DNA from 3 places in the Aquiflexum sp. genome. Region 1 is predicted to be linked to each of the others. Evidence: riboswitches for the same ligand, from Rfam matches in the RefSeq annotation. Region 1 holds a riboswitch; each other region holds the start of a gene.
What was found. Region 1 has a riboswitch for S-adenosylmethionine ahead of ACZFYI_RS15695 (trans-sulfuration enzyme family protein). Riboswitches for the same ligand answer to the same signal wherever they lie in the genome.
Positions count from the first base shown of each region.

Region 2: another riboswitch for S-adenosylmethionine. It lies ahead of ACZFYI_RS10400 (O-acetylhomoserine aminocarboxypropyltransferase/cysteine synthase family protein); the one in region 1 lies ahead of ACZFYI_RS15695 (trans-sulfuration enzyme family protein).
Region 3: another riboswitch for S-adenosylmethionine. It lies ahead of ACZFYI_RS05625 (homocysteine S-methyltransferase family protein); the one in region 1 lies ahead of ACZFYI_RS15695 (trans-sulfuration enzyme family protein).

Region 1 is NZ_CDSBKL010000318.1:437-4,912, forward strand. Features, by position in the region: gene ACZFYI_RS15675 (2-phosphosulfolactate phosphatase) at 1-328, shown strand, start outside; gene ACZFYI_RS15680 (ribose-phosphate pyrophosphokinase) at 449-1,375, shown strand; gene ACZFYI_RS15685 (50S ribosomal protein L25/general stress protein Ctc) at 1,416-1,988, shown strand; gene pth (aminoacyl-tRNA hydrolase) at 2,077-2,637, shown strand; SAM riboswitch class I at 2,870-2,976, shown strand; gene ACZFYI_RS15695 (trans-sulfuration enzyme family protein) at 3,223-4,392, shown strand.
Region 2 is NZ_CDSBKL010000147.1:3,955-8,430, forward strand. Features, by position in the region: gene ACZFYI_RS10385 (amidohydrolase family protein) at 1-393, shown strand, start outside; gene ACZFYI_RS10390 (YbjQ family protein) at 521-844, shown strand; gene ACZFYI_RS10395 (DUF4097 family beta strand repeat-containing protein) at 841-1,797, opposite strand; SAM riboswitch class I at 2,128-2,234, shown strand; gene ACZFYI_RS10400 (O-acetylhomoserine aminocarboxypropyltransferase/cysteine synthase family protein) at 2,423-3,721, shown strand; gene ACZFYI_RS10405 (homoserine O-acetyltransferase family protein) at 3,768-4,476, shown strand, end outside.
Region 3 is NZ_CDSBKL010000056.1:4,253-8,728, forward strand. Features, by position in the region: gene ACZFYI_RS05610 (PAS domain S-box protein) at 1-249, shown strand, start outside; gene ACZFYI_RS05615 (hypothetical protein) at 312-1,619, shown strand; gene ACZFYI_RS05620 (RidA family protein) at 1,616-2,200, opposite strand; SAM riboswitch class I at 2,345-2,446, shown strand; gene ACZFYI_RS05625 (homocysteine S-methyltransferase family protein) at 2,505-3,548, shown strand; gene metH (methionine synthase) at 3,541-4,476, shown strand, end outside.

The DNA of each region.
Region 1 (4,476 bases):
AAAATATCTCATTGGTCAGACTGAGGATGTTTTGATACTTTGTGCAGGTTGGAAGGGGAAATTCAATTTGGAAGATTCATTGTATGCAGGTGCTTTGGTAAGTAGTTTACATCCGAACTTCGATACAGACTGTGACTCAGCGATTGCTTTGAAAAGTCTCTATGAAAGCAATTCCCATAGGCTTCAGATATTTTTAGGTCAAGCTTCCCATGCCAAAAGATTGCAAAACCATAATATAGAGGCTGATATTGATTTTTGTCTCTCCATTGACATGTATGATATTGTTGGAATCCTATCAGGTGAAGAACTTATTGCTAAACATTCATAAGGCAACAAAAACCGAATTAAATTCTAATAATTACAGGCTTCATTCAGAAAGCAATCAATTTTACATACCTTTGCAGCATAGAAAATCCCTAATTTTAAATAGAAAATCAAGCCAAGCACCATGTCTGAGGTTAAACTATTCTCCGGAACCAATAGCATTCAACTAGCAGAAAAAATTGCCAAACATTACGGAAAACGTCTCGGAGACCTTACCCTCTCCAAATTCAGTGATGGAGAGTTGTCACCAAGTTACAATGAGTCCATTAGAGGCTGTACTGTATTTTTGATTCAGACGACCAATCCCACTGCAGACAACCTCTTGGAATTATGCCTGATGATAGATGCCGCCAAAAGGGCGAGTGCTTATAAGGTATGTGCGGTGATTCCTTATTATGGTTATGCGAGACAAGACAGGAAAGACAGGCCCCGTGTTTCTATTGCGGCAAAGCTAATTGCCAATATGCTTACCTCGGCAGGTGCAGACAGGATTATGACCTGTGACCTGCATGCAGGACAAATTCAAGGTTTTTTTGATATTCCTTTGGATCATTTAAATGGATCAGCTATTTTTGTGCCCTATTTGGAAAGGCTGGCCTTGGACAATATGATTTTTGCAGCTCCTGATGTAGGAGGCGTTGCGAGAGCAAGAGCATATGCCAAGCATTTCGAAGTAGAAATGGTCGTCTGTGACAAGCACAGGAAAAGGGCCAATGAAATCGCGTCCATGCAAGTGATTGGAGAAGTGGAAGGGAAAGATGTCATCTTAGTAGATGACTTGGTAGATACCGCAGGTACACTTTGCAAAGCTGCCCAGATTCTCATGGAAAAAGGAGCCATCTCGGTAAGGGCTATTGCAACTCATGGAGTTTTGTCGGGAAACGCCTATCAAAACATCGAAAATTCTGTCTTAAAAGAGTTGGTTATCACTGATACTATCCCTGTGAAGCAGGCTTCTTCGAAAATTAGGGTTCTTACTGTTTCTGATCTCTTTGCGAAAGCAATCCATGCAGTTACAGGAAACACTTCAATCAGTGCATTATTTATTTAGGATTACTTAATCAATTATATACAAACAAATTAAAAAATTTATGAAATCATTAGAGATTATAGGGTTTAAAAGAGCAAATCTCGAGAGTGGAGAATTGAATCAGATCCGTGAAGAAGGTAATGTACCTTGTGTTGTTTACGGTCCTGTCATCAAAGAACAAATCCACTTTTATTCTCCCGCCATCCTATTCAGAGACCTTGTTTACACACCTGATGTGCACATGGTTGACTTGAATATCGAAGGCATCAAAATGAAAGCTGTATTGAAAGACACACAATTCCATCCCGTAAGTGATGTACTTATACATGCTGACTTCTTGGCTTTTAGCCCTGATAGACCTATCAAATTTGAAATCCCTGTGGAGATTGTAGGAACTGCTCCCGGAGTTCAAAAAGGTGGTAAATTGGAATTCAAAACAAGGAAAATTGCTGTAAAGGGACTTGCTGCCAACCTTCCTGACAAAATCAGAGTTGACGTATCTAAACTTGACCTTGGAAAATCAGTAAAAGTGGGCGAAATTAAAGCAGAAGGATTTGACATCTTGACAAGTCCAAATGTATCGATCATCTCTATTGGAATCCCAAGAGCGTTGAGAGGTAAAAAAGCTGAATAATTCCGCTTCTTAATATCAATAATTCAAATCCTGCTTAGTCCTTAAGCAGGATTTTTTATTTTTGCTCAGCAATACAAAATAAGAATTGATGAAATACCTGATTGTTGGACTTGGGAATATAGGTCCTGAATATGAATTGACCCGACACAATGTGGGTTTTTTGACTGTAGACCGACTCGCCGACAAACAAGGCGTATCTTGGAAAAGCGACCGACTAGCTTTCAGCACCAACTTCAAATACAAAAGCAGGCAGATATATCTGATCAAACCAACCACTTACATGAATCTCAGTGGAAAGTCAGTGAATTATTGGATTAAGGAATTGGGTATTCCCAAAGAAAACATCATGGTCATTGTAGATGACGTGGCTTTGCCTTTTGGTAAATTGAGGATGCGCGGAAAAGGCTCTTCAGCAGGCCACAATGGATTGAAAAATATTGAAGAACTCACAGGAGGACAGGAATATCCGAGGTTGAGGTTTGGGATCGGTGACGATTTCCCAAAAGGAAGACAAATAGAATATGTCCTCGGCAGGTGGTCTCAGCAGGAAATCGATGAACTTCCGATTTTCATGGACAAAGCCATTGATATGGTTCTGAGTTTTTGCACTGTTGGGATCAACATGACGATGACTCAGTTTAATGATTAATTAGACATGAGATTTGAGACGTGAGACAACAAATCTTACCCAAATCCAGTATCCAGTATCTATAAATATCTATTTCAATCTTATTTCAACTTTATTTCTATCATATTTCCATTGAATTTCTACTTTATATCAGCCTTATTTCAATAGTATTTCTCTTCAATAAAAAAGTATTATGGAATAATCTTTTGAAATCAACTTTTTGGAAACTTACTTTGTGTACACTTCAGGCAAAGATTTATAAAGAAGAGGCAAGAGAACAGGCTCGCTGACCCTCTGGCAACCATCCCGACACATCGCGAAAGGTGCCAAAACCTGCCCAACTAATGGGACCTATAAATTAGACATTATGCAATTTCAGATTACCCTTCATTTATCGGAAACATTCGAAAAAATTAAGTACGAAGTACCAAGTACGAAGTACGAAGAAATACCACCGGTCTCGATCTCTATAAATTTTTTTAGTTGGGTGATAAATGCTTATATGAATTTTCTCAGGGCTTTTTCCCATTCTGTCTTTAAGCAAACCCATGTTTCCTTATTAAAAAAAATCTCTAACCTATTAACCAATAACTAAATACCATTCCCATGTCTCATTTCGAAACTGACGCCATCCGAATAAGTGCTTCCAAATCAAGCCAAAGGGAGCATTCCTCCCCTATTTACCTGACTTCTAGTTTTACTTTTGACTCTGCTGAGGAAGCCAGACAGATGTTTGCCGAAGAAATCGAAGGAAATATTTACTCAAGGTATTCAAATCCTAATTCTTCTGATCTGATTCAAAAAGTTTGTGCAGCTGAGGGTACAGAATCCGGAATTGCGACCTCCTCCGGAATGGCTGCCATGTTTGGAAGTATTGCATCCCTTTTGCAGCAAGGAGACCATATATTGGCTTCTCGCTCTCTTTTCGGTTCTACTCATCAATTGCTTACACGCATATTTCCAAAATGGGGAATTACTTCCACTTACGGAGATATTTCGGATTTTCAACATTGGGACAAACTTGTGCAGCCCAACACCAAGATGCTGTTTATAGAAACACCCTCAAATCCGGGATTGGAAATCATAGATTTGGAATGGGCGGGGAAATTTGCCGCTACCCACAATCTAATCTTAGTAGTGGACAATTGCTTTGCGACTCCATATCTTCAGCAACCTGCAAAATGGGGAGCTCATATCGTCACCCATTCCGCGACCAAATATATTGATGGACAGGGCCGGGTTTTGGGTGGATTGATTTTGGGCAAAAAAGAACTGATCAAGGAAGTAGAGTTTTTTACCCGGCATACCGGACCTTCGATCTCCCCTTTTAACGCATGGATTTTGTCAAAAAGCATGGAAACCTTGGCAGTCAGGATGGATAGGCATTGTGAAAATGCATTGAAAGTGGCTACCTATTTTGAAGGAAACAAAGAGATTGACTTTGTTAAATATCCTTTCCTCCCCTCCCATCCACAATTTGATCTTGCCAAAAAGCAGATGAAACAAGGGGGAGGCATCATTACCCTGACCTTGAAAGGAGGATTGGCAAGGGTACAGAAATTCATTGATTCCCTTCAGATGATCTCTATCACTCCAAACCTCGGAGACAGCCGCAGCATCATCACCCATCCGGCTTCTACCACGCATAGCAAACTCTCGGTGGAAGAAAGAGCTAAAGTTGGGATTTCGGATGGATTGGTGAGGTTGTCTATTGGTTTGGAGCATCATGAAGATATCATCAAAGACGTGGAAAATGCTTTGAACCATTCAAGATAAATTGTTTCAAAATTTCTTTTTTGAACTCCAAAAAGCACAAAAAAACTATTCATTTGTGTCTTTTGGAGTTTTTGGTACTTTTTG
Region 2 (4,476 bases), on a different contig from region 1:
ACCAGAAATTCGGACAGGTTTGATGCGGCCTATACCAATCCAGGTAAAATGGCCAAAGCAGGTGTAAAAGTTGTCATCCGGTCAAATGATGCTGAGAATACAAGAAACCTGCCTTTTAATGCCGGTTTTGCGGCTGCTTATGGAATGGGCAAAGAAGAAGCATTAAAAGCTGTCACCATCAATGCAGCAGAGGTCTTCGGAGTTGCTGACCGAATGGGTTCAATCGAACAGGGAAAGGACGCCACTTTATTTGTCTCTACGGGAGATCCTTTCGAAACCAAAACCCAAATTCGACATGTATTCATCGATGGATATAGAGTGCCGATGAGCAACAGACATATCAAACTTTATCAGGAGTTTTTACAACGGTCTCCGGGACTTAAAGAAAATTGATTTAAGCCAAAAATAAACCGTAGCATAAAAAGCTACGGTTTATTTTTTTGAGAATTTTGCTAAAATACCAAACATCTTATGGGAGGATTTCCGTAAGAGTTAAATCATAAACCATAAAAAAAACAAGATGATAGTAAGCACAACACCAAGTTTGGAGGGATATAAAATTACTGCCTACCTCGGCATAGTTTCGGGAGAAACCATAATTGGGGCCAATGTTTTCAAAGACTTTTTTGCCAGTATCACAGACATTGTCGGTGGCAGGGCGGGTGCCTATGAACAGGTATTGCGGGAAGCAAAAGCCACTGCAATGTCTGAAATGGAAATGCAGGCAAGGGCCTTTGGTGCAACAGCAATTGTCGGAATCGACTTAGACTATGAGACCATCAGAGACGGAATGCTCATGGTGACGGCAGCGGGTACTGCCGTCAAAATTGAAAAAGTCTTTTAATTCACTATTTCAATTTTCCCTGAGCTCACCTCGCCTCGGATTGTGTAAGCGGATCCGTTATTGATCACCAAGTTTCCTGAAGCTTGGCTATCGCCTACCCTTACAGATCCAGAGCCTGAGCTAATGTTAAAATTGAAGTCCCTCAAATCATTTAATGTCTGGATATAAATATTTCCGGATGAGGCTTTAAGAGAAGTTTCTGCGCTTAATCCTGTTTCTGTGGCAAACAACTGACCGGATGACAAAGTAGCTTTTCCTAAAGCCTTTACTTTTGACAACTCTATCTTTCCTGAACTGATGGTTAAATTTGCCATCCCATTTACATCTGAAAGTTTAATTTGACCGCTTGAACTTTCTGCACTGACATTGCCATCTACACGTACCAATTCAATATTTCCTGAGGATAAAGAAGCCTCCACTTTTCCGGCAATATCCTCCGCATAAATATTACCCGAGGAAGAATTCAATGAAGTTTGGGTGGAGTTGATGTTTTTGGCATAAATCTCTCCTGAGCTTACAAGTAACTTTGTCTCTGAACTGACCACATCTTTGGCAGTGACTTTGCCAGAACTCGCCTCAAGTTCTAACAGCATGGCTTTTGGCCCAGTCAACCTGATATAACCCTCATTTTTGAGGTTGCCGGAAATTCCCCCATTTTTTTTGACTTCAATCTTCAATTTGGTATCATCAATGACATTGTAAACAATTTCATACCTTTTGCCAGAATTAGATTTTAGCAAGGCCGATAAGGAAACTTCCTGCTGTCCTGTTTGCCCCTCATAGGAAACATCAAGAAACGCTCCCTCAACTTCCACAGAGGTAATGCCGCTGAAGTCTTGGTTGATTTCCGAAACGGTACCCAGGTCATTGTCCAAACAAGAATTGAGACTTACAAGGGCCAAAAACCCCAAAACGCTCATATAAACTCTGGATTTCAAATTAATAGTGTTCATGATAATTAGATTTATTTGTTGGTTTGATTTAGTTTTTTTCCAAACTCTCCAGAAAATTCCCAAAATCCCATTTTTAAATTGATGGTCATTATTAGATGGAAACATTCATAACATTTTGTCCTTTCACCTATGACAACCAAACCCTGAGGTACCCCTATTCGGAATTAAAAAAAAATTCAAGTACTAGGAAATCTTCCCGCAATAATTGAGGTCAATAAAAATACAAGCACATTATCCCTATGAAACAAATTGAAAAATAATTTCATAGATATTTTGCAATTCACAGCGCAGGGGTATTAATTTGCATTATCCTTTCACTTTTTGTGTAAGGATTTATAAAGAAGAGGTAAGAGACAGGCCCAGCGACCCTCTGGCAACCAGGAAAATCCAAGGTGCCAAATCCTGCCAGGTAAAATTCTTTCCTGGAAATATAAATTCTTAACGTCATGATTATCCCTTCTTTCACACTTCCTTTCTTTAAAGAATCTTTAAATGCATTTTTGATAAAAAATTTATATGCCTTTTGGTATGCATTGATAATTTTTTTCTTTTACTAAATCAAAAGGTTTAAATTTAATCCTGTATAAATCTATAATTTTTAACCACAACATAAACCAAAGATACCATGTCAAACTATCGCTTCGAAACTTTACAATTGCATGCCGGGCAGGTTCCTGATCCTACCACCAATTCCCGCGCGGTGCCTATTTACCAGACGACATCCTATGTGTTCAATTCCGCTGAACACGGGGCCAATCTTTTTGCCCTAAAAGAATTCGGGAATATTTACACCAGGATTATGAATCCTACTACGGATGTTTTTGAGCAACGCATCGCTGCCTTGGAAGGTGGAGTGGCCGCATTGGCGACTGCTTCAGGACAGGCTGCACAGTTTTTAGCCCTGAACAACATCTTACAGACTGGAGAAAATTTCGTTTCCACCTCTTTCCTATACGGAGGTACTTACAACCAATTCAAAGTCGCATTCAAAAGAATCGGGATTGAAGCCCGTTTTGCCAAGGGAAATGACCCAAAAGAATTTGAAAAACTGATTGACGACAAAACCAAAGCCATTTACCTGGAAACAATCGGAAACCCTGAATTCAACATCCCTGATTTTGAAGCCATCGCCGCCATGGCAAAGAAACATGACCTTCCTGTCATAGTGGACAATACCTTTGGTGCCGGCGGCTATTTGTTTCAGCCATTGAAGCACGGTGCAAACATCGTCACCGCTTCCGCCACCAAATGGATCGGTGGTCACGGCACTTCGATCGGTGGCGTAATCATCGATGGAGGAAATTACAATTGGGGCAACGGAAAATACCCTCAATTCACCGAGCCATCCGAAGGTTATCACGGGATGAAATTTTGGGAAATATTCGGAGAAAACAATCCTTTGGGACTTCCTAATATGGCCTTTATCATCAGGGCAAGAACCGAAGGTCTAAGAGATTTTGGACCGGCACTCAGTCCGTTCAACTCCTTCTTATTATTGCAGGGTCTTGAAACTTTGTCTCTTAGGGTACAAAGGACTGTAGACAATGCAATCGCCATTGCCCAATGGCTGGAAGCTCATCCAAAAGTACAGAAGGTAAATTATCCGGGTTTGAAATCCTCTCCTTACCATGAACTTGCCAAGAAATACCTGAGAAACGGATTTGGTGGGGTTTTGAGTTTTGAATTGAAAGGAGATAAGGAAAGCACCTCCAACTTCATCAATAACCTCAAGCTCATCTCCCATCTTGCCAATGTCGGCGATGCCAAGACCTTGATCATCCAACCTGCTGCAACTACCCATCAGCAGTTGAGTGAGTCAGAACAGGCCGCTGCAGGGGTCACTCCTACTCTTTTGAGGATTTCATTGGGAATAGAGCATATTGAGGATATCAAAGCAGATTTAGAGCAAGCTTTTAACAGTTAAATAATTAAAGGCAAATTAGCCTGAATAGAATTCCAAAAGTAGAGTAATGAATGTAGCAAGCAACTACCTGATTATTGATATGGCGCAAGAAACCTACACGCATGAGGGCGTATTTGACTTGGAGTCCGGAGAGTCTCTTCCCGGATTCCAACTGGCATATACCACCCAAGGACGTCTGACCACAGCCAAAGACAATGTCATCTGGGTTATCCATGCGCTCACCGGTGATGCCAAAGTTCAGGAATGGTGGAATGGAATGGTTGGAGAAGATAAGTTTTACGATCCAAGCAAATACTTCATCGTCTGTGCCAATCTCTTGGGTTCTTGCTACGGGTCAAGCAGTCCGCTTTCAGAAAATTCCGTGACCGGAAAACCATTTTACTACGATTTCCCAAATCTCAGCACAAGAGATATGGCGAGGTCATTGGATCACCTCAGAGAATATCTTGGAATCAATACCATCAATACCGTCATTGGAGGTTCGCTAGGTGGACAGGTTGCTATTGAGTGGGCTTATCTTCTTCAAAATCAGGTCAAAAACACCATCATCCTCGCTTCCAATGCCAAGACTTCTCCTTGGACCATAGGCTTCAATGAAACCCAAAGGATGGCGATCGAATCCGATTGTACATGGGGAGAAAACCATCCCGATGCCGGAAAAAAAGGAATGGAAGCTGCAAGGGCGATTGCCATGCTTTCCTACAGGCATCCCGAAGATTTTGCACTGAAGCAAAGCGATACGGAAGAAAAACTTG
Region 3 (4,476 bases), on a different contig from region 1:
ATGAAGCAGAATTTTAATTTGATATTGCTTGACCTTCAGATGCCTGAAATGGATGGGTTCCAAGTGGCTGAGTTGATTAGAAATATGAAAGATGAAAAAAAGAGGAATGTTCCAATAATTGCACTGACAGCTTCTTCGTTGATTGAAGTTAAAGACCAATTGGATAAAGTGGGAATGGATGATTATATCAGCAAACCGTTTAACCCCGATAATCTTTATACCAAAATACTCAAATACCTTAAGCCATAAATTTGAAAAAAGGAGCTAGCGATTATCTCTTTCATTATAATTTTGAAGTCAAACAAAATGGTATGAGGCTTTTCTTAGTACTTCTACTTTTATTTTCTTTTGGATTTCATTCTTTTTCCCAGATTCAGAAGTCCAATAGGACTACGATGTATATGACATTTGGAAAAACCGGCGCCAACCTCAGGGAGTTTAACCAGATGTTGGCAAATAAGGGGCTTTCTCCGATGAGGAACAGCTATTCCAATCTAACTTTTGGTTATATCACCAGATTCAATGACTTTATACTTGGTTTGGAACTACTACAAAACAGCGGGCCAAAATCAAATTTTGACGGATACCAGATCGATTACCATACCACGAGATTTAATCTAAATGTGGGGTTTGCATTTACTGAAGAAGGAAATTTCCAATTGATCCATTACATGTCGGTAGGTACAGGATTTTTAAATTTCCAGATGCTTCAAGAGAATCCTGAACAAGACCTTGAGGGATTTTTTCAGAATCCTGAACATGGTTTTATACTTAGGGATGGCAATCTCCATAAAGGTACACTGAACATGACAGGATTTCTTACCGAAATTGGGTTTCAGATGAGCTACGACATACCTATTCCTGGAAGGGAGGAAGCGATTGAGCTTTTGGCAAGGTTTGGCTATTCCTTTAGTCCATTTGAGGATTCCTGGAAACTAAACGGAATCAGGTTTAACAGTACCCAAAGTGGTGCTTTCATAAGGTTGGGAGCTGGGGTTACAATTCCCGATCACAATTTCTTTTACAAAGATGCTGCAATAGGTGCCCATTTGATTTATGGATTTCATTTTACAAAGCCGGATAAGTTCAATGCAGTCTTAGAACAGAATGGACTTGCTCCTTTTAAAGGAAGACCAAACAATATTGGATTGAAAGTTATGGGGGAAAGCAAGGGATTACTATATGGGTTTGATTTTTACAACCTTGGACTTTCAGAAGAGGCAAACGAATCAAAAAGCCATACCCTAAACAGCCTAAGGGTATATGGAAATGTAGGGATGAAATTTTTTGAAAGGAAAAACCTCGAACTGGGAGGGACGGGTGGTATAGGGTATGGCAATATCCGCTACAGCCTGCTAGACAATGCCAAACCTGATTTTCCCCGTTTGTTTGAAGAACCTTTACATGATGCGTTTTTGAGAAAAGGAGGACTGATGGCTAAGCCTGAGGTTTTTGTTGCATATGGAATACCTATTTCTCCAAACCATTCTTCCAAGTTGATGTTTGGAATTAACGGCGGATATGAAATCCCTTTGGCCAATTACAAACTACTTGACTTGCCAATGTCAGGATATATGTCTAATCCCTACTTCCAGCTAAGTGTAGGGATCAAGCATTAATTGTCTTCGATCTCTACTATCAATTCCACTTCTACGGCGATGTTCATCGGCAATGCATTCATACCCACAGCAGATCTGGCATGTTTCCCTTTTTCTCCAAATACTTCTACCATCAAATCAGAAAATCCATTGATGACCTGTGGCTGTTGGGTAAAATCCGGGCCACAGTTGACCATTCCCAATACTTTTACCACCCGTTTGACTTTGTTTAAATCGCCTAATTCCGCTTTTAGTACAGCCAATTGGTTAATCGCAACCATACGGGCAGCTTCTTTTCCCTCCTCAATGGTCAAATCCTGACCTACCTTTCCGGTTATATAAGAGCCATCGGGAAGGCCGGGTCCCTTTCCGGCAAGGAAAAGCAGGTTACCGGTTCTGACCGCATTGACATAATTGGCTACCGGCGAACTTGCTTCAGGCAGGACAATCCCCAAGTCTTTGAGCTTTTGTTCGGCGTCCCAAGTATCCTCGGAAATTTTTTGGGTTTGAGATTCAGGAGTGCTACAGGAAAAGGTGAAAAGCAAAAACATAAAAGATAAAGCAAAAGAAATGGATCTGGTGTGAAGGTTTTCAAATTTCATAAGACAGAATTGATGGAATTTTAGAGGTTAAACTTTTTTCATGGAATCGTTTCTGATTTCACAGATATAAGAAATATATACCTATTCTATTAAAGAATCTCTATAAAAAACCACAAAATTCAATTTTTGCATTTAAATTTGAATTGCTTATCGAGAAAGACTGAGGGAAAGGCCCTATGAAGTCTTGGCAACCTGATTTTACAAGGTGCTAATTCCTATTCCGGAAAAGCCGGAAGAAGATGAGCGGAAGAATGAATTCTTTTTTCCGGTTCTTGCTCGCATAAGTTTTTGATACACCATATTCATGAACAGAACCGATTTATTACTCTCTCTAGCCAAGAATAAAATCCTTATCCTCGACGGTGCCATGGGTACCATGATTCAGCGTTTTAAGCTGACTGAGGAGGATTTCCGGACCCCCGAACTTGCCAGCCATCCCAAACCGCTTAAAGGCAACAATGACCTGCTCTCGCTTTCGAGACCTGATGTCATCAAATCTATCCATGCGGCCTATTTGGAAGCAGGAGCTGATATTATTGAGACCAATACTTTTAGTGGAACTTCTATTGCACAGGAAGATTATGGATTGCAGTATTTGGCTTATGAGATCAATTTCCAGTCCGCCAAAATTGCACGCGAAGTAGCAGATGAATCCACCGCCAAGAACCCGTCCAAACCGAGGTTTGTGGCAGGTGCTTTGGGCCCTACAAATAAAACAGCTTCCCTATCTCCTGATGTCAATGATCCGGGATATCGTGCCATTACCTTTGACCAATTGTCTGATGCCTATAAAGAACAGGTGAGGGGACTGTTGGATGGTGGTTCCGATATTCTTTTGGTGGAAACAATCTTTGACACTCTCAATGCAAAAGCTGCTCTTTTTGCAATACAAGAGGTTTTCGAAGAAAGAAATATCCCTTTGAATCCTGAAGAAGGAGGCATTCCCATCATGATTTCGGGAACCATCACAGATGCTTCAGGACGTACACTCTCAGGACAAACTACAGAAGCGTTTTTGATTTCTGTATCCCATGTTCCTTTGTTCAGTGTAGGGTTGAATTGTGCTTTGGGCGCAAAAGAACTTAGGCCTTACCTTAAAGTCTTGGCTGAAAATGCACCCTTCCTTGTTTCTGCGTATCCAAATGCCGGTTTGCCCAACGAATTTGGCCAATACGATCAGGGTGCAAATGAAATGGCGGGACAGATAGAAGACTTTTTGAAAGAAGGCCATGTGAATATTTTGGGAGGATGCTGCGGCACCACACCGGAGCATATTGCGGCCATAGCGAAAATAGCGGAGAAATATGCTCCGAGAAAAATAGAATTTGTAAACGCAGGAGATGAGTAAAATCAAAAAACACCAGGCAATGAAGTTGTCAGGATTGGAGCCTTTGGTTTTCACTCCTGAGATCAACTTTGTCAACGTCGGTGAAAGAACAAATATCACCGGATCAAAGAAATTTGCAAGACTGATCCTCAACGGCCAATATGATGAAGCTCTTGAAATCGCATTGGATCAGGTAAGAGGAGGAGCGCAGGTATTGGATGTCTGCATGGATGAAGGCATGCTAGATGGTGTGGCTGCTATGAAAAAATTCCTTAACCTCATCGCTTCAGAGCCTGAAATCAGTAGGATTCCGATCATGATTGACAGTTCCCGCTGGGAAATAATCCTTGCCGGATTGAAATGTATCCAAGGTAAAGGAATAGTCAATTCTATTAGTTTGAAGAACGGGGAAGCCGAATTTATCCATCAGGCAAAAACCATCAAAAAATTCGGAGCGGCGGTAGTCGTTATGGCTTTTGATGAAAAAGGTCAGGCCGATACTTATCAGAGAAGAATTGATATATGTAAAAGAAGCTACGATATTCTTGTAAATATCGTCAGGTTCAATCCTCAGGATATCATTTTTGATCCGAATATTTTCCCTGTAGCCACAGGAATGGATGAGCATAGAAAAAATGCCCTAGACTTTTTTCACGCTACGCAATGGATCAAACAGAACCTTCCGGGAGCCAAAGTCAGTGGAGGTGTGAGTAATGTCAGTTTTTCTTTCAGAGGCAATGATCCTGTGAGAGAAGCGATGCATGCTGCATTTCTCTACCATGCCATACAGCACGGAATGGATATGGGAATTGTCAATCCAACCATGCTTGAAGTGTATGATGATATTCCCAAGGACCTACTTCAAAAAGTGGAAGATGTGCTTTTTGATAGGACAGAAGATGCCACTGAGCAATTGCTTTCATTTGCGGAAACAGTAAAAGCTTCCGGA